One region of the Thiocapsa rosea genome, then DNA from elsewhere that is predicted to be linked to it. Evidence: predicted binding sites of a transcription regulator. Region 1 holds the regulator's gene; each other region holds the start of a gene.

Region 1 (4,705 bases):
TCTGGTCCGCACGTCAGTGGATGCTCGCTGTCTTCTTCGTCGGCTCCGGGCTCTTGGGATGGTGGCAGCTGCGCCCCGAACCCGAGCCGGCCGCACCCGCGGTCGAGCGTGCGCGGCTCCCGGATTATGTCGTGGCACGCTTCAGCGCCGTGGAGACCGACGACACGGGCAAACCGAGCCGACGCTTGGTCGCCGAGGAGCTGCGCCAATATATCGAGGAGGATCTCTCTGAGCTGGATCGCCCGCGCATGACACTCTATCAGCGTGAAGGCGAGACCGAAGCCGAGCCCTGGCGCGCACGCGCGGACAGCGGGCTGGTCCTCCCCGGCGGCGACGAGGTCCGTCTCGAGGGCGCCGTGGAGCTCGAGCGCAAGGGCGACGCGAGTCGGCCCGCCACCCGCATGGAGACCGAGCTGATGCGCATCTGGCATAAACGGGCCTTCGCCGAGACCGATCGCGCGGTCCAAGTCACCAGTGCGTCGGATCGGCTGAACGCGACCGGGATGCGCCTCTGGTACGAGGAGCCCGTACGTGCCCAGTTCGACGGACGCGCGCATATCTTTATCGCACCCGAGCAGACCGAGACGCCATGAGCGAGAGAGGAATCGACAACCGGCGGTGCCGGGGCACTGCCCCGGCCGCGACCCTGGCCTTCGTCATGGCCCTCGCGTGCGCCCCGGCAGTGGCGCTCGAGGACGATGCAAGCCAACCCATCTTGATCGAAGCAGACGATGTCGAGGTCCTGGAGGCGGAGAACACCAGCATCTATGTCGGCAATGTCCAGGTCGACCAAGGGAGCATGCGACTCCTCGGCGATCATGTGACCGTTTATCATCGCGACGACCGCCGCCCGCGCTTTATCATTGCGCTCGGCGCGCCGGCCAGCTTCAAACAGCTCCTCGACAACGACGAGGGCGAGGTCCTGGCCTTCGCCAAACGGATGGAATACGACGCCGACAAGGACGAGCTCACCCTCATCGAGGACGCCTTGCTGATTCAGGGGGCCGACCGCGTCGCGAGCGAGCGCATCGTCTACGATCGCGCCCGTGCCCATTTCCGCGCGGGAGGCGGCGGACGGGTCAAGATCACCATCACGCCGGAGGGAGAATGAGGCTAAACCGCGTCCGAGGCGACCGATGACATCCGATCGGAAACCACCCTTGAACGATCCAAAGAGACTCGGCGGAGACGCGGTTTAGGATGAAGGATTCTATTGCGGATTCCGACTTAGGCTCGGGCTCGGGCTCGACGACACTGCGCGCGGAGCATCTGAAGAAGAGCTATCGCGGTCGTCAGGTGTTGCGCGACGTGAGCGTCGGCGTGGACGCCGGCGAGGTCGTGGGCCTGCTCGGACCCAACGGCGCGGGCAAGACCACCTGCTTTTATCTGATCGTCGGACTCATTCCGGCGGACGAGGGCCGCATTGCGCTGAGCGGGCAGGACATCACCCTGAAACCCATGCATGCGCGCGCGCGCGCCGGACTGAGCTATCTGGCACAAGAGCCCTCGGTGTTTCGCAAGCTCAGCGCGCGCGACAACATCCTTGCTATCCTGGAGGCGCGCGGCGACCTGTCTCGGGCCGATCGCAATCTGCGCTGCGAGCGCCTGCTCGAAGAGCTCGGGATCGCCCATGTCAGCGGCTCGCTCGCGCTCAGCCTCTCTGGCGGGGAGCGACGGCGCCTCGAGATCGCGCGTGCGCTCGCGGTGGACCCCCTGGTGATGCTGCTCGACGAGCCCTTCGCGGGCGTCGACCCCATCGCCGTCGGGGACATCAAGGCCATCGTGTCGCATTTGCGCGATCGCGGGATCGGCGTGCTGATCACGGATCACAACGTCCGCGAGACGCTCGATATCTGCGACCGGGGCTACATCATCAGCTCCGGGTGCGTCATCGCGGCCGGCACCCCCGCGCAGCTCCTGGCCGATCAGCAGGTCCGCGATGTCTACCTCGGCGCGGATTTTTCCATGTAGGTGCGAACCGGGAGGTACCTCGAGATGCGAATCGGTTGGCTGCTCTTTCCGAGATGTTGGGTGTAAGATGAGATCCTGCCCCGGCTGATGACGCCTTCACCGGACTGAAACGGCTAGAATCGACCAGCATTGGCCATGGCGGTCACCTGATCGAACACCTCGAAAAGCGCATCCGCGATTCATGAAGCAATCCATCCAGCTTCGGCTCGGCCAACACCTGACCATGACGCCTCAGTTGCAGCAGGCGATCCGTCTGTTGCAGCTCTCCACGCTTGAGCTCCAGAAGGAGATTCAGGAGGCGCTGGACACCAACCTCATGTTGGAGGAAGGCGACGACGCGGATCGCTTCAACGTCGCCGAGACGCAGCAGTCAGGCACGATTCAGAGCGAGGACATCGAAACACCTCGGGTCACCGTCGAGCAGTCGATCGACCGCGAGATCCACGCCGAATCCAACGAGATGCCCGAAGAGCTGCCGGTCGACACACTCTGGACCGACGTCTTCGACTCCCACCTGCCGAGCACCTCGCACGGCTCGGACGACGGCTCGGACTACGATCCCTTTGCCCAGCAAAGCCGCCCTCAGACCCTGCTCGACCACCTCGCCTGGCAGCTCAATCTGTGCAGACTGAGCGAGCGCGACAACATGATCGCCCAAGCGGTCATCGATTCGATCGACGCCGACGGCTATCTGCGCATCGATGTCGAGGAGCTGCTCCTGACCATCGATCACCCCGAAATCAGTGCCGAGGAGGTGGAGGCTGTCGTTCACCGCGTTCAGTCCTTCGACCCGCCGGGGGTGGGTGCCCGCAACCTCCCGGAATGTCTGCTGATACAACTCAGTCAGCTGCCCCCCCAAACACCTTGGCGGAGCACCGCGACGGCGATCTGCCGCGACGGGTTCGAGTATCTGGCCAAGCGCGATGTCGCCTCGCTGGTCCGTCAGCTGAAGGAATCCGAGGACACGGTCGCAGGTGCGCTGGCGTTGATCCGACGGCTCAATCCGCGCCCCGGAAGCCTGATTGCCGGCACGCCGGCCCAGTATGTCGTCCCGGATATCTTCGTGCGCAAACGCGAGGGCCGATGGTCGGTCGAACTCAATCCCGACTCGATGCCTAAACTCAGAGTGAACGCCGACTACGCGCGCCTGATCCGACGCGCCGATCAGAGCGCGGACGGCGTCACCTTGAAGAGCCATTTGCAGGAGGCACGCTGGTTCATCAAGAGCCTGGCCAGCCGCAACGACACGGTGCTGCGCGTCGGCGCGAAGATCGTCGAGATGCAGCAGGAATTCTTCGAGCACGGGGACGAGGCGATGAAACCGATGGTTCTGCGCGATGTCGCCGAGGCATTGGAGCTTCACGAGTCGACCGTATCCCGAGTGACCACGCAGAAATACATGCACACGCCGCGGGGAACCTTTGAGTTCAAGTATTTCTTTTCCTCGCACGTCAACACCGCTTCCGGCGGCGAATGCTCGTCGACCGCCATTCGTGCCCTGATCCGCAAGCTGATCGCCGGCGAGTCCGCGCGAAAGCCCATGAGCGACAGTAAGATCGCCCAAGAGCTCGGCGATCAGGGGATCAATGTCGCGCGGCGAACCGTCGCCAAGTACCGCGAGGCCATGGGGGTTCCACCCTCGAACGAGCGCAAGCGCCTGGATTGACAGGCCGTTTGAACCATAAGGAGTCACAAGATGCAGATCAACCTGACGGGTCATCACATCGACGTCACCGATGCGCTGAAAGGCTACGTCGACACGAAGTTCGAGCGCCTTGCGCGGCACTTCGACCACGTCATCAACGCTCACGTCATCCTGAGCGTCGAGAAGCTTGCCCAAAAAGCGGAGGCCACACTGCACATCAACGGCAGCAAGGTCTTTGCCGACTCGGTCCACGAGGACATGTATGCCGCAATCGACGGGCTGATCGACAAGCTCGATCGTCAGGTCCTGCGCCACAAGGAGAAGAAGAGCGATCATCGCGCAGCGAGCCCGAAGGTCAGCGAGATCGAGGAGTCGGATCAGACCTGACGCACCGGCGTTGTCAGAACGCCGCTGATACCTTCGAGGGGCGCTCTTGCCCCGTCGGAGGCGTTCAACGAACGGGATCGGGCACGAGGCCGGCATGCGGGATCGCCGGCCTCTGCCAGACATCCGAGGATAATCAGCATCCATGACCACACGCCCTTGCCCGCCGTCGCTGCGCGGACATCGATCCAAGAGCCACCAGCTGCAGCGCTGCGCGCCCGCAGCGCACGGGAGCCGATACCGATGCTCAGCCCCGATCTAATCAACGAGGCCCGTATCGGTCACGGCCTCGAGATTTCCAGCAAGAAGCGTTTGCTCGAAACCCTTGCCGAGCTACTCGCCAACGACCACCCCCGTTTGAGCACGGAGAGCGTCTTCGAGCGCCTCCTCGAGCGCGAACGCCTCGGCAGCACCGGACTCGGTCACGGTGTCGCCCTGCCCCATGCCCGGATCAAGGAGGTCTCTCAGGTGATCGGGGCCTTCGTGCAAACCGCCCGCGGGGTGGATTACGATGCAGCCGACGGCGAGCCGGTCGATCTGGCGTTCGCGCTCTTGGTTCCCGAGACCGCGACCGAGGAGCACCTGCAGCTGCTCGCCTATTTGGCAAGTCGCTTCAGCGAGTCGGCAACCCGCGCACGTCTGCGCGATGCGAGCTCGCCCACGGCCATTCTGGACCTTCTCAGAGCGACCTAGCCGTCAAGCGCG
Region 2 (4,705 bases), 1.5 Mb from region 1:
TCCCGGACCACCGGGCGCGGATGGCGACCATCTTTGCCGTGCCCTACATGAACTGCCTGGCCAAGGTTCCGCTCTATACGCTCCTGCTCGGTATCTTCTTCGTCGAGGATAAGACCTTGATGATGTTCTACATCTCGACGATGACCATCATCTTTGCGCTCCTGGTGTCGAAGCTCCTGACGGTCACCCTGCTGCGCGGGCAGGAGACCTCGCCGTTCGTCATGGAGCTGCCGCACTACCACCTGCCGACCCTGTGGGGTGTGCTGCGCCGCTCGTTGGAGCGCACCTGGCAGTACGTGAAGAAGGTCGGCACCGTCGTGCTTGCGGTCGCCGTGGTCGTGTTCACTTTGCTGCATGTGCCGGGTTTGCCGGCGGAGCGCAGCGCCCATTTCGAGCAGCAAGGGCAGGCGGCGGTCGCGCGTTTCGAGCAGGCGCTGGCCGGCAACGCCTATCATGAAGCCGTCCTCGGCGGCGGTGCCGAGTCGCTGGTCGACCTGCTGAACTTCGAGACCGACTACAAGCGGGCACGGCTCAACGCCAAGGGCGAGGCCGGCTCCAAGGCGGTGGCCGAGCGCTTCGAAACACGCAACCCGAGCTTCTATGCGCTGGTCAGGCCGCCCTCCGCCGACCAGGACGCGAGGCAGGCCAGCCGCGCCCTGCGCGATCTCGCCAGGGTGCGCCAGACGCTGCGACGCGAGATGCGCGAGGAGCGCATCACCCACTCCGTGCTCGGCAGCATCGGTCGCGGGCTCGAGCCGGTCACGCAGTTCGCGGGCTTCGACTGGAAGATCAATGTCGCGCTCTTGGCGTCGTTCGCCGCGCGCGAGAGCAGCGTCGCAACGCTGGGCGTGCTGTTTCAGCAGGACGACGACACCAACCAGACCCTGGAGCAGCGCATGGGCGCCGAGACCGCGGCCGGCGGGGCGACCGCGCTGATGGCCGTCGCGCTCATCCTGTTCTTCGCGCTCTATCCCCCGTGTCTCGCGACCACCATCATGGTCAAGGTCCAGACCGGCTCGTACAAATGGATGCTGTTCTCGATCGTCTTCCCGACGCTGCTCGGGCTCGCCGTCGCCAGCCTGGTCTACGGTATCGGCACTGCGATCGGGGCGAGCGGCATCCAGGTGATGACCGCAGTCTACCTTGGCGCGTTGGCCCTGCTGATCGTGGTCGGCTTGATCGGCGGGCGGCGCACCATCCGCCGAGGCCTGCCCGCCTGAGGGAGACTCGGGTCACGAGGCGATGACTGGACTGCGTCTCCGATCCGTGGGCGTGGCGGCGATCGATTACGACAACGACAAGGGCGGGAAAGGTCTTCCATCGTCGAGTTGTTTGACTTATTTTCTTGCCGTTCCCTACCACCCTCATGGTCAACCCGACGAGTATCCGATGACCGATCAGATCACCGAGCAGCTCGGGCATCCGGCCGATTCCGCCGCGCCATCGGTTACAGGGGAGGTGAAGGCATCCGCGCAGCTCCAGTCCATGGCCTCCGAGATGGCGGTCGATCGCACGCCTGCGATCGACATCTCGGCCGAGCAGCCCGTCGGCTGGCTCGATCTGGCCGTTGTCGCAGCGGTGGTCGCCGTCGCGCTGGTCTATCTCTACGGAAAGCTGTGGCGCCGTGGCGGTCGCTGCGACGGCTGCGGCAAGGGTGCGTGCGGCGTCGTCGATCGGGTGGCGGACAAGTCCCGGTCGTCGCATGCGGTACCGGTGGCAATTCCTCGAAAGCCTCCGACTCGCGAGGCCCGATGAAGGTGTGTCTCCGGGCCGCGGGGATGCTCGCCGCGCGGGATCCGCAGGTGCAGTGCGGGACTTCGTCCGAGCGGCACCTTGTCGCGAAGCCGGCGGTCCGGCCTCCGGGCGGTCGGGCTTAACGCGTATTCAACCCGGCGATGCCCAACACACGTGCACGGGCCACCGACCACAGTCATCCCCGTCCGGGTCGCGGGGCTCCGCCGGTGCTGCTCGTCATCGGCGCGCACCGCGGCGAGCTGGGTTTCGGCGAGCAGGTTGCTGCGCGTCTCGATCCGGCCACCTTCGCCGTGCTGCGAATCCCGCTCGGTCTGTCCGGCCAGCGCCCGCTGCCCGACGAGCTGGCGAGCTGGCGGCGACGCCACGGCGAGCTGTATTTGCAGATCCTCGAACGCGTAAAGCCCGGCCAGCAGCTGATCATCGACCTGCATACCGGGATCGATGAGCTGCGTCGCTCGGCCGACGTCTTCTGCGCCGCCCAGAGCCTGCTTGCGCGCATCGCCTCCGCGGGTCCCCTCGACGGCGACCCGGTCAGAGGCATCCAGCTCGTGGCCGACACCGGCGGCGCATTCGCCGATTTGGCCGGTGTTCGCCCGTTCCCGTTCCCGCTCGCGCGACCGGATCTGCCGCCGATGGTGTGGGACCGTGCCACGCCCCGCTATGTCGGTGTCGAGGTGTATATCGCCCGCGAGGGCAGCGGAAGCCCGGACGAACACGCCTTCGCAGCCGATCTGCTCCGGCGCATCGTTGCCTGCGCGATGGCCGGTGGCGATCGCTGACCCGAGTTCCCCGGCTGATCGCGACACACGTGGCCGGTGTCCCATCCCGGCATGGTGTAACCCCGGCGTTTTCGTTCACGTGCGTAATGGCTGCTCCGTGCCCGTGAAATCACCATAAAGGATTGCGGGGATTTCAGACATCCATCGTGTCGGGAAACCGACAGACACATGCTCTTCTCTCATTAAAACAAAAGTATAGCGATTGGCATAGCGCCTGCTTAAGAAGCTCCAAAGCGAACGCCCTTGGAGCCTTCATGAAACAAAAAGAGATCGCCGCGCTGCTCGACGAGCCGGCGTGTGCGCACAACACGAAGGAAAAGTCGGGTTGCGCCAAGCTCAAGCCCGGCGCGACGGCCGGCGGCTGCTCCTTCGACGGGGCGCAGATCGCGCTTCTACCGATCGCGGATGTCGCGCACATCGTGCATGGCTCCATCGCCTGTGCGGGCAACTCCTGGGACAACCGCGGTGCGCGTTCGAGCGGTCCGAGCCTCTACAAGATCGGCATGACGACGGACCTCACCGAGCAGGACGTCATCATGGGCCGCAGCGAGAAGCGGCTGTTCCTCGGGATCAAGCAGGCGATCGACAGCTACAAGCCCGCGGCGGTCTTCGTTTACAACACCTGCGTGCCCGCCCTGACCGGCGACGATGTCGGTGCGGTCTGTCGGGAGGCGCAGAAGCGGTGGGGCACGCCCGTGGTGTCGGTCGACGCCGCCGGCTTCTACGGCACCAAGAATCTCGGCAACCGGATCGCCGGCGAGACCATGGTCGCCCAGGTCTGCGGCACCCGCGAGCCCGATCCGGTCCCGCCGGGGATCGAGCACGAGGGTTTCAAGGTCCACGATGTGAATCTGGTCGCCGAGTACAACATCGCCGGCGAGTTCTGGAACGTCTTGCCCCTGCTCGACGAGCTGGGTCTGCGTGTGCTCTGCAGCCTGTCCGGGGACGCTCGCTTCCACGAGGTGCAGACCATGCACCGCGCGGAGGTCAACATGATGGTCTGCTCCAAGGCCATGATCAACGTCGCGCGCAAGCTCAAGGAGTCCTACGGCACCCCTTGGTTTGAGGGCAGCTTCTACGGGGTCGCGGACGTCTCGCAGGCGCTGCGTGATTTCGCGCGGATCATCGACGACCCGGATCTCACCCGCCGTACCGAAGCGCTCGTCGCCCGCGAGGAGGCCAAGATCCACGCGGCACTCGAGCCCTATCGGGCGCGTCTCCAGGGCCGCAAGGTCCTGCTCTACACCGGCGGGGTCAAGTCTTGGTCGATCATCTCGGCCCTGCAGGATCTGGGCATGACGGTGGTCGCGACCGGCACCCGCAAGTCCACGGAGGAGGACAAGGCGCGCATCCGTGCGCTGATGGGCGAGGACGCGGTCATGATCGAGGACGGCAACCCGCGCGGCCTAATCGATCGGGTCAGAGAAAACGACGTCGACATCCTGATCGCCGGGGGGCGCAACCTCTACACGGCGCTCAAGGCCCGTATCCCCTTCCTCGACATCAATCAGGAGCGCGAATTCGGCTATGCCGGCTATGTCGGCATGGTCGAGCTGGCGCGCCAGCTCTGTTTGACGGTCGAGAGTCCGATCTGGGATGCGGTGCGGCGTCCGGCGCCCTGGGCGGCGGCAGAGGGGCAAACCCATCCGATGCCGGCGAAGTCCCTAGGGCTTGCCGCAAGCGAAAGCGCCCCTGTCGAGGTGCAGTCCCATGCCTGAGATTATCAAACGCAACAAGGCCCTTTCGGTCAGCCCGCTGAAGGCCAGCTCGACCGTCGGCGCGGCGCTCGCCTTCCTCGGCTTCAACCGGACCATCCCGATGTTGCACGGATCCCAAGGCTGTACGGCCTTCGGGAAGATCTTCTTCGTGCGTCATTTCCGCGAGCCGATCCCCTTGCAGACCACGGCGATCGATCAGGTCAGCGCCATCATGGGCAGCGAGGCGCAGGTCGTCGAAGGGCTGAAGACCATCTGCGAGAAAAGTGCGCCGGACCTGATCGGTCTGCCGACCACGGGCCTGGTCGAGACCCAGGGCGCAGACATCGCGATGGCGGTGCGGGTCTTTCGCGAGACCTGGCCGCAGTTCGCGGGGATCGCCGTCGTGCCGGTGTCCACGCCGGACTTCACCGGCTGCATGGAGTCCGGCTACGCGCAGACGACCAAGGCGATCAT
Region 3 (4,705 bases), 630 kb from region 1:
AAACCGCGCCTAGCGCGGTATGGGATGTTTTTGGATGGGATCGACCTCGGCAGACTTGACGTCCGCTGGAGTCGGCGCGGTTAAGAATCTTATATTTTTTCATACTTTAAACCGCGCCAACTCCGACAGTCGTCGGAGCTGGCGCGGCCAAGCCATTCCAGCACATGACGCATACCGCACCGGGCGCGGTTTAAGGTCCGTGGATGCATCAAACAGTGCATGTCTTGCCGGACGCGGTTTGATCACGGCGTCGGGTTGCCGCGATCGAGTCGACGATAACCGATCGCCTCGCCGAGATGTCGCTGCTCGATCCGCGGCAGCCCGTCGAGATCGGCAATCGTTCGGGCCACCTTCAGGATCCGGTGGTAGGCCCGTGCCGATAGGGCCAGGCGAGTGATCGCCTGTTGGATCATGCGTTGGCCGTCGGGCTCCAGGGCGCAGTCGCGCTCGATCTCGGCGGGTCCGAGGACATGATTGGCCTTGCCTGCGCGCCCGATCTGACGGGCGCGAGCGCAATCCACGCGTTGTCGCACCAGCGCTGTCGTTTCCCGCGTCTCCGAGGCGGATTCGCCGAGCCGAGAGAGATCCAGCCGGGGGACCTCGACGTGCATGTCGATCCGGTCGAGCAGCGGTCCGGAGATACGCCCGCGATAGCGTGCCACCTGGTCAAGGGTACAACGACAGCGCCCGCTGTTGTCCCCGAGATAACCGCATGGACAGGGGTTCATCGCCGCAACCAATTGGAATCGCGCCGGAAAGCGCGCCTGCCGCGCGGCTCGCGAGATGTCGATATGACCGGACTCCAAGGGCTCGCGCAAGACCTCCAGGACCTTGCGGTCGAACTCGGGCAGCTCGTCGAGAAACAAGACCCCTTGGTGCGCGAGCGAGATCTCGCCGGGTCGCGGGTTGCTGCCCCCGCCCACCAGCGCGACGCCCGATGCCGTGTGGTGCGGCGAGCGAAACGGACGCTCGCGCCAGCGCGCCGGCTCGAACAGGTCGCGGTCGCTCACCGAGCGGATCGCCGCCGCCTCCAGCGCCTCGTCCTCGCTCAACGGCGGCAAGAGTCCGGGGAGTCGGTTCGCCAACATCGACTTTCCGGTGCCGGGCGGACCGATCAACAGCAGGCTGTGGCCGCCCGCGGCAGCGATTTCCAAGGCCCGCTTCGCATGCTCTTGACCCCTGACCTCCGCGAGCTCGGGATAGACGGGTTCGACGAAATCCCGCTCGCCCGCAACGAAGGTCGGCAGCACACGCGTCCCGTTCAGATGCTCGCACACCTCCATCAGGTGTCGCGCCGGCCGGATCTCGAGTCCTGAGACCAGGGACGCCTCGGCGGCATTCTCGGCGGGCAAGATCAGCTCGCGGCCCGCCTCGCGTGCCGCCACGGCGACGGGCAGGACGCCGTTGACCGGCCGCAAGGCCCCCGAGAGCGCGAGCTCGCCGATCCACTCGTGCTGCTCGAGCCGCTCGGTGAGGATCTGTCCGGAGGCGCCGAGGATGCCGAGCGCGATCGGCAGATCGAAGCGCCCGCCCTCCTTGGGAAGGTCTGCCGGTGCAAGGTTGATGGTGACCCGGCCGATCGGAAACTGGAACCGGCCATTCAGCAAGGCGCCGCGCACGCGGTCCTTGCTCTCTTTGACCGCCATCTCGGGCAGCCCGACCATCGACAGATAGGGCAGCCCTCCGGAGAGATGGACCTCGACCGTGACGGCGGGGGCGTGGATGCCGACCCGGGCGCGGCTGTGCAGGATACAGAGGGCCACGACCGGCTCGGTATCGTGACCTCAATCCGCTCCCGGCCGCCCGGGCGAGAGCGCACGCTCCAGCTCGGCAATGCGCGCTTCAAGCACCGCCAGCTTCTCGCGGCTGCGCGCCAGGACGGCGGACTGGACGTCGAACTCTTCGCGGGTGACCAGGTCGAGCTTGTCCAGGCCGGATTCGAGCGACGCCCGAAGATTGCGGCCGATGTCTTCCTGCAACATCTGAAGGCCCTTGGGCATCGCCGATGCGAGGCGCTGGGCGAGATCGTCGAGCTGTTTTGGATCCAACATGGAGGTTCCTCTGTGCTGCGGTCTGTGCTTGACCCGTGGGTCCAACCTGGATGCGAGTGCCGAATCCGCGGCGACTCCATGGTCGCGAGCGCCGTCGTGACTCGCTGCAGCCGCCATTATAGGACGGCCCGGCGGGCAAGTGGGCCGGCTTTCGATCGGAGTCCGCGGCGACGCACCTTTCTGGTGCGGTCGTTCTTTTGGGTGCCTGCTTATGCTTCGTCGTGGTGCGGCGCGGCGTTGTGTCTTTGCAACATGATGCCGAAATACCTCTTTTTGGCGGGTGTGCTTGCGCCTGGCATGCTATCTGCTTTCACGACTTTACAACGTCACAACCGGCGAGGTCACTCGGGCACCAACCGGTCTTCTTCCAACCTCGACACGCAAGCCCGCATCATCGAGAGGCACACAGCAATGACAACACGACGCATCGGAACCGTTTTGGCGCTTGGGGCGCTGACCATGAGCGCAGGTACCTTCCAGATCGCCGCGGCCAACGAGACGCATAACTTCAGCGCCAATATCGGTGTGGTCAGCAACTATCTGTTCCGCGGCTTGACGCAGACCGACGACGGTCCGGCGGTTCAAGGCGGGCTCGATTACGAGCACAGCAGCGGTTTCTATGCGGGCGCCTGGATCTCCAACGTCGATTTCGGCGACGGAGTCGAATACAACGTCGACTTCGACGAGAAGACGTTCGATGTCGTGGACACCTTCAAATCGCCCGGTTACGAGCTTGATGGTTACCTCGGCTACAGCATGGCCATCAACGACGATCTAAGTTTCGACGTCAATGCCATCTACTACGCCTACCCTGACGGCAAGGATCTCGATTTCGCGGAAGTCGGCGGCAGCGCCACCTGGAAATGGTTGACGGCCGGCTTGGCCTACACGGTCTATGGTCAGGCCGACGATGCGCCCGGCGTGCCCTCCGGCGAAGCGCTCTTCGTCGAAGGTGACTGGTATTACTACGCCAGCCTCGATTTCGCCCTGCCCTACGATTTCGGTCTCGGCATTCGCGGCGGCTATTATGACTTCGATTACAACGACGGCGGCAACGACTATGGTCATTGGGGGCTCACGATCAGCCGCGAAGCCGGTGATTTCGGCACCTTCAGCCTGAATTACGACCAAGTCGGGCGCGATACCTACAACACCGATCCTCAGTTCTGGGTCGGCTGGCTGAAGGAATTCTAAATCCTCCCTCCCCGCACTCGCGATTCCAATCCCTCGGCCAAGGGTTCTCCCTTGGCCTCTACAGGAGACCAATTGCAATGAAACTGGTTGCAGCCATCATCAAGCCGTTCAAGCTGGACGACGTCCGCGAGGCACTCGGGGACATCGGCGTTTCCGGTATCACCGTCATCGAGGTCAAGGGTTTCGGTCGTCAGAAAGGGCATACGGAACTCTACCGCGGTGCCGAGTATGTCGTGGATTTCCTTCCCAAGATCAAGGTGGAGATCGCGGTAGACGACGCGATGGTCGAGAAGGTGATCGAGGCCATCAGCAGCGCGGCGCGGACCGGCAAGATCGGCGACGGGAAGATCTTCGTCTTCGATCTGCAGCAAGTCATCCGCATTCGTACCGGCGAGACCGGATCGGACGCACTCTAGTCGTCGCCGAGAGGATCGCAACGATGTACACATTGGAACCGCGACGACTGGCCGTGCCGGCCTTGGCGGCTCTCGCGCTGCTGACGCCTGCACTGGCATTGGCCGAGGAGGTCCCTGTTCTGAACAGCGGCGATACGGCCTGGATGCTGACCGCGACTGCACTCGTTCTATTCATGACCATCCCGGGTTTGGCGCTCTTCTACGGCGGAATGGTCCGCGCGAAGAACGTACTGTCGGTCTTGATGCAGTGTTTCGCCATTGCTGCGCTCATGACGATCCTCTGGGTTCTCTATGGCTATAGCTTGGCTTTCTCGGCGCAGGGTATGGAGCAGGGCGCCATCAATATCAATACCTTCATCGGCGGGTTGGACAAGGTGCTGCTCGGTGGCGTGACACGCGAGAGTCTCACGGAAGCGATCCCCGAGACGGTTTTTGCGACCTTCCAAATGACCTTCGCCATCATCACCCCGGCATTGATCGTCGGCGCCTTCGCCGAGCGAATGAAGTTCTCCGCATTGCTCTGGTTTATGGCGATCTGGTTCACCATCGTCTATCTGCCGATTGCCCATATGGTTTGGGGCGGCGACGGGGCGCTGATGTGGGACTGGGGCGTTTTGGATTTCGCCGGCGGCACGGTGGTGCATATCAATGCCGGCATCGCGGGTCTCGTCACCGCTCTGGTCTTGGGCAAACGTCGGGGCTATCCGAACACGGCCATGCCTCCGCATAACCTGGGCTACACCCTGTTGGGTGCCTCGATGCTTTGGGTCGGGTGGTTCGGCTTTAATGCCGGCAGTGCGCTTGCGGCAAACGAGAGCGCCGGAATGGCCATGCTGGTGACTCAAGTCGCCACGGCGGCTGCGGCTCTGACCTGGATGTTTTCCGAGTGGTTGGCGCACGGCAAGCCGAGCGTACTGGGGATCGCGACCGGCGCCGTCGCCGGACTCGTCGCGATCACGCCTGCGGCCGGAACGGCCGGCCCGCTCGGTGCTCTCGCCATCGGTGCCGCCTCGGGCATCATCTGTTTCTTGGCTTCAACCAAGC
Region 4 (4,705 bases), 4.5 Mb from region 1:
AGAGATCCGCCGGGTGGCCGAAGACGCGGACCAGCGTGAAGACCTCATCGTGCCACACCGGGAGATGGTCGAGGCCGATCAGCCGGAACCCGGTCACGAGCATGAGAAGGATCACGACCCCGAGCGTCCAGAACCGAGCCTGGACGGGACTCAGGGACACGGACGATAAACGCGAGCGGCGAGGAGCGGAGAACACGAGATCGCAAGACCGGATTGATTGGGGGAGGTACGGGCGTGGGCCGTGAGTATGCGACACCCGAGCGCTTGGCTTGATGAAGGAATCGTGACAAGAGCCTGACCGACAGCGGCGCCGGAGGCTCAGAGCGCGGCAGGGCAACCGATGACGCTTGACGAGCACCCGTCCATCGGACGTTCGGCGCGAGGTTTGCTAGGTGACGTGTCAGAAATAACTTGAGCACCGAAGCTGATCGTTGTCGTTGTCGAATACGACAACGACAACGACAACTGTGGAAGAAAGGTCTTCTATCGTCGAGTTGTTTTACTTGTTTCTGAACCGTTCCTCAGCATCGAAACCCGTTGCACGACCTCACACCGGCGTTTCGCCGGGCTCAACTCCGAAGGGGATTCGCCGATGGCTCCGCGCCTGATCATGTACCACAAGCAGTCGACCAGTGCCCGCACCCGGTTCTTGAGGCTGCCCTACGGCGGCGTCTGCGGCTTCGCAGCCCTGCCTGAGGAGGCCGCCATCGACGAGCGCGGCGGTGGCTCGCCGAAGGTCGTGACCCACCCCGCGCGGGTTCTGCGCGACGCCGAGGTCCGTCTCGGCCTGCCGAGCGGCAGCCTGGAGATGGAGCCGGGGTTTCGTTGCGAGATCGCCGCAGGCGAGGAGCGCACCGAGGTCTTCCTCGCGCGCTTCACGAGTATCGATCCGCCCTTCGAGACGGCGCAGGCACACGGCAGCAGCTTCATCGATCTGACCCAAGCGCGAGGTCTTCCGCCCGTCGAGCTGGATCTGCTGCGGCGCAGCTATGAACGGATCCTGGGCTGATCGAGGATGCCCCGCTCGGCGGGTCTGGAACGCTATCGCGCGTTTCGAGTCGGAGCGGCCGATCGTCCCGCATCGCGCCCGGGTCGGTCGCACCGCAATTCCATTTGTATTGTTGGGTTTCCGCTCAGGACGGGCTGATTGTTGCAAGACCGACAGATCCGACCCTCGAGAATGCCTGCGAGGATTCCGGCGATGATACCCGTTTAAACCGCGCCGAGCGCGGTATGCGATGTTTTTGGATGGGAACGGCAGGAGCCAGGACGATGACGAACGTGCCATGTCTTTATGGACACCGACCCGCGCCCGGGAGGCGCGGTTTCCGGCAGGCCTGTCGACCATCGTGGCGTGAGGATCTGTGCCCGATCTGGATCGATCTCGTCGTACCGCCCTGCTCGTTCCGGGTGTTCCGTGATCATGATGTCGCCGCTCGGAGGGTCGTCGGTCATGACGGGAACGACATCCCCTGCTTCCAAGCCTATGACTACCGGCGGCTTGATGTCCGCTCCGACGACGACGAGGAGTATTACCTCGCCGTGTCCTACAGCGAGTCCGTCAGCGCCTGGCGCCTGCACGACGGACGCTGGCTGGTTCACCGCCGGATCGAGTTGCTCGGCGATGAAGACGCCGCGACCACCGCGATGAGCATCGACGAGCGGATGCCGCGTTGATCTGACGGCGAGCCGTGCTCGAATACAAAGTGGCGACACGGGCGACTGCGCACGCCGATGCCGCACAATATCGGCATGTTTCGTGCTTTTTTGTCATGCGTTATATCTTCGTAAACATAACGACATCACCGGAGTCTTCGACACCGACCATGACCGACACGCCCGACGACAGCATCGACACCGCCGCCTCGCTCTGGCTCGACCGCAACGAACAGGGATTCGTCGGGCGGGGACGCATCGAGCTGCTGCGCAGAATCGGTGCAACCGGGTCGATCTCGCAAGCGGCCAAGGCGATGGGCATGTCTTACAAGCACGCCTGGGACGCAGTCGATGCAATGAACAACCTGTCCCCGCAGCCGTTGGTGCAGCGACGCACCGGCGGGCGCCATGGTGGGGGAACGGAGCTCACGGAGGAGGGACGACGCTTGATCACCGTCTACGAAACCGCCGAGCGGGAGCACAGAAAATTTCTTGCGCGACTGCGCGAGGGCATCTGCGATTTCGATCGCTTCCACACCTTGATCGGAGCTTTGAATATGAAGGTCAGTGCCAGAAACAATCTGCGCGGAGTGGTCGCTTCCATCAAACCGGGCGCCGTCAACGCCGAGGTCACGCTCGATGTCGGCGGCACGCCGCTGGTCGCTATTGTCACCAACGAGAGCGTCCAGTCGCTCGGGCTTGAGCCGGGCGTCGAAGCCTACGCCTTGATCAAGGCGTCGTTCGTCATCCTGGCGACCGAGGATGGCGGGCTCAAAACCTCGGCGCGGAATCGACTGTGCGGGACGGTCGAGCGGATCACCGAGGGAGCAGTCAACACCGAGGTGGTTTTGGCGCTCGATGGCGGCGCGCGACTGGCCGCAATCATCACGATGGAGAGTACCAAGGACCTAGGGATCACCGAAGGCGGGCGGGCCTGCGCGCTGATCAAGGCGCCGCACGTCATCCTGGCGGTATCGGACTGAGGCCATCCCATCTCCGAGGCATGTTCGCGGGTCGCGTTATGTCGACATGGATATAACGCGACCCGCTCAATGGAACAAACCGCACATCTTTCACCGAGGTCGAACCCGATGACCCCCTTTCGCTCTATGCTGATCACCCTTGCGCTCGCAGCGCAGGCCGGCACCGTCCTGGCCGCCGAGACCCAAGTCGCCGTCGCCGCCAACTTCACCGCCCCCATGCAGAAGATCGCCGAGGCGTTCCAGGCCGAGACCGGTCATCGCGCCATCCTGTCGTTCGGCTCGAGCGGCAAGTTCTACGCTCAGATCACCAACGGGGCGCCCTATGACGCCTTGCTGTCAGCCGATGAAGCCACGCCCGAGAAGCTGGAGCAGGCGGGTCAGGCGGCACCGGGCAGCCGCTTCACCTACGCGATCGGCAAGCTGGTGCTCTGGTCGCCGCAGCCCGGCTATGTCGACGATCAAGGTCGCGTCCTCTATGTCGGCGACTTCCGTCACCTCGCACTTCCCAACCCCAAGCTGGCGCCCTACGGCGCGGCGGCCGTCGAGGTCATGACCGGCATGGGCGTGCTGGAAACCGCGCAACCCAAGTTCGTCTTGGGCGAGAACCTGCCGCAGGCGTTCCAGTTCGTCGTGAGCGGCAATGCCGAGCTCGGATTCCTCGCACTCTCTCAGCTCATCAAAGACGGGGAGCGCATCGCGGGCTCGGTCTGGGAGGTCCCTGCCGAGCGGCATCAACCGATCCGGCAGGATGCCGTGATCCTCGCGCGCGGCGCCGACAATCCCGCCACGCAGGCGCTGTTCGACTATCTCAAGGGCGAGAAGGCCCGCGCCATCATCGCCGAGTACGGGTATGACCTTTAAACCACAACCCTCTGACCGGAGCCGCGCTATGTATCCGATCCGCACGCTACTGACCGCCATCACCGCCACGGTGGCCCTGGGCTTGACCGCTCCGGTGCTTGCCCAAACGTCCGACACCGCCGGCGCCATCACCATCGCGGCCGCATCGGATCTCAAGTTCGCGATGGACGAGATCGTGGATGCCTTTCGAGTCGCCCATCCGGATGCCAAGGTCGACGTGATCTATGGCTCCTCGGGCAAGTTCCACACCCAGATCCAACAGGGTGCACCCTTCGACCTGTACTTCTCAGCGGACATCGCCTTCCCGCGCGGACTCGAAGAAAAAGGTCTGTCCGCCGGCCCGACGCGGCCCTATGCCTTCGGGCGCATCGTGCTCTGGAGCCCGGTGCTGAACGCGACAACGATGACGCTGAACGACCTGACGGACCCGAAGATCCGCAAGATCGCGATCGCCAATCCGCGGCATGCGCCCTACGGCATGCGTGCCGAGGAGGCACTGCGTTCGGCCGGCATCTGGGACGCGCTGCAGGGCAAGCTCGTCATGGGTGAGAACATCGCGCAGACGGCCCAGTTCGTGCAGACCGGCAACGCCGAGGTCGGCGTCATCGCACTGGCCCTGGCGCTGAATCCGACGCTGGTGGAGGCCGGCGGCTATCACCTGATCGACGACAGGCTGCATGAGCCGCTGGAACAAGGGTTCATCGTCACGCTGCGCGCCAAGGGCAACACACTGGCCCATGACTTCGCAGACTTTATGACCAGCCCGGAGACCCGCGCCATCATGGCACACTACGGCTTCGTGCTGCCCGGCGAGCAGATCGAGGAGTGACGGGGCATGGGTGACATTCATCCGGCACTGACCAATGCGGACTGGGCAGCGGTCTGGCTGACCTTCAAGCTCGCGAGCGTGGTCACGATCATCCTGATGCTGGTCGGCACGCCGATCGCGTGGTGGCTCGCCCGCACCCGATCGAAATGGAAGGGGCCAGTCGGCGCCTTGGTTGCGTTGCCGTTGGTGTTGCCGCCGACCGTGCTCGGATTCTATCTGCTGGTGGCGATGGGTCCGTACGGACCTGTCGGACAGTTCACGCAGTGGCTCGGCATCGGGCTGCTGCCCTTCACGTTCGCGGGCCTTGTGGTCGGCTCGGTGTTCTATTCGCTGCCCTTTGTCGTGCAGCCGATCCAGAACGCCTTCGAGGCCATCG

The links. Region 1 encodes sigma-54, which starts transcription at its own class of promoters, with help from an activator protein. Its sites were predicted from a motif close to TGGCANGNTNCNTGCTT; they were not measured.
Region 2: the regulator sigma-54 is predicted to act here: its motif matches at 2,738-2,754, upstream of nifE (nitrogenase iron-molybdenum cofactor biosynthesis protein NifE).
Region 3: the regulator sigma-54 is predicted to act here: its motif matches at 2,345-2,361, upstream of BDD21_RS08235 (TorF family putative porin).
Region 4: the regulator sigma-54 is predicted to act here: its motif matches at 1,749-1,765, upstream of BDD21_RS25140 (TOBE domain-containing protein).

Annotation. Positions count from the first base shown of each region.
Region 1 covers NZ_RBXL01000001.1:1,186,678-1,191,382, forward strand. Annotated here, with positions in the region: gene lptC (LPS export ABC transporter periplasmic protein LptC) at 1-593, shown strand, start outside; gene lptA (lipopolysaccharide transport periplasmic protein LptA) at 590-1,111, shown strand; gene lptB (LPS export ABC transporter ATP-binding protein) at 1,201-1,971, shown strand; gene BDD21_RS05480 (RNA polymerase factor sigma-54) at 2,153-3,637, shown strand; gene hpf (ribosome hibernation-promoting factor, HPF/YfiA family) at 3,668-4,003, shown strand; gene BDD21_RS05490 (PTS sugar transporter subunit IIA) at 4,244-4,693, shown strand.
Region 2 covers NZ_RBXL01000001.1:2,654,444-2,659,148, forward strand. Annotated here, with positions in the region: gene feoB (ferrous iron transport protein B) at 1-1,220, shown strand, start outside; gene BDD21_RS11730 (hypothetical protein) at 1,390-1,755, shown strand; gene BDD21_RS11735 (hypothetical protein) at 1,896-2,534, shown strand; gene nifE (nitrogenase iron-molybdenum cofactor biosynthesis protein NifE) at 2,789-4,252, shown strand; gene nifN (nitrogenase iron-molybdenum cofactor biosynthesis protein NifN) at 4,245-4,705, shown strand, end outside.
Region 3 covers NZ_RBXL01000001.1:1,811,758-1,816,462, forward strand. Annotated here, with positions in the region: gene BDD21_RS08225 (YifB family Mg chelatase-like AAA ATPase) at 243-1,763, opposite strand; gene ubiK (ubiquinone biosynthesis accessory factor UbiK) at 1,785-2,051, opposite strand; gene BDD21_RS08235 (TorF family putative porin) at 2,463-3,245, shown strand; gene BDD21_RS08240 (P-II family nitrogen regulator) at 3,323-3,661, shown strand; gene BDD21_RS08245 (ammonium transporter) at 3,685-4,705, shown strand, end outside.
Region 4 covers NZ_RBXL01000001.1:5,670,430-5,675,134, forward strand. Annotated here, with positions in the region: gene BDD21_RS25125 (glycosyltransferase family 39 protein) at 1-160, opposite strand, end outside; gene BDD21_RS25130 (hypothetical protein) at 593-1,009, shown strand; gene BDD21_RS25135 (hypothetical protein) at 1,273-1,677, shown strand; gene BDD21_RS25140 (TOBE domain-containing protein) at 1,827-2,639, shown strand; gene modA (molybdate ABC transporter substrate-binding protein) at 2,748-3,500, shown strand; gene modA (molybdate ABC transporter substrate-binding protein) at 3,529-4,329, shown strand; gene modB (molybdate ABC transporter permease subunit) at 4,336-4,705, shown strand, end outside.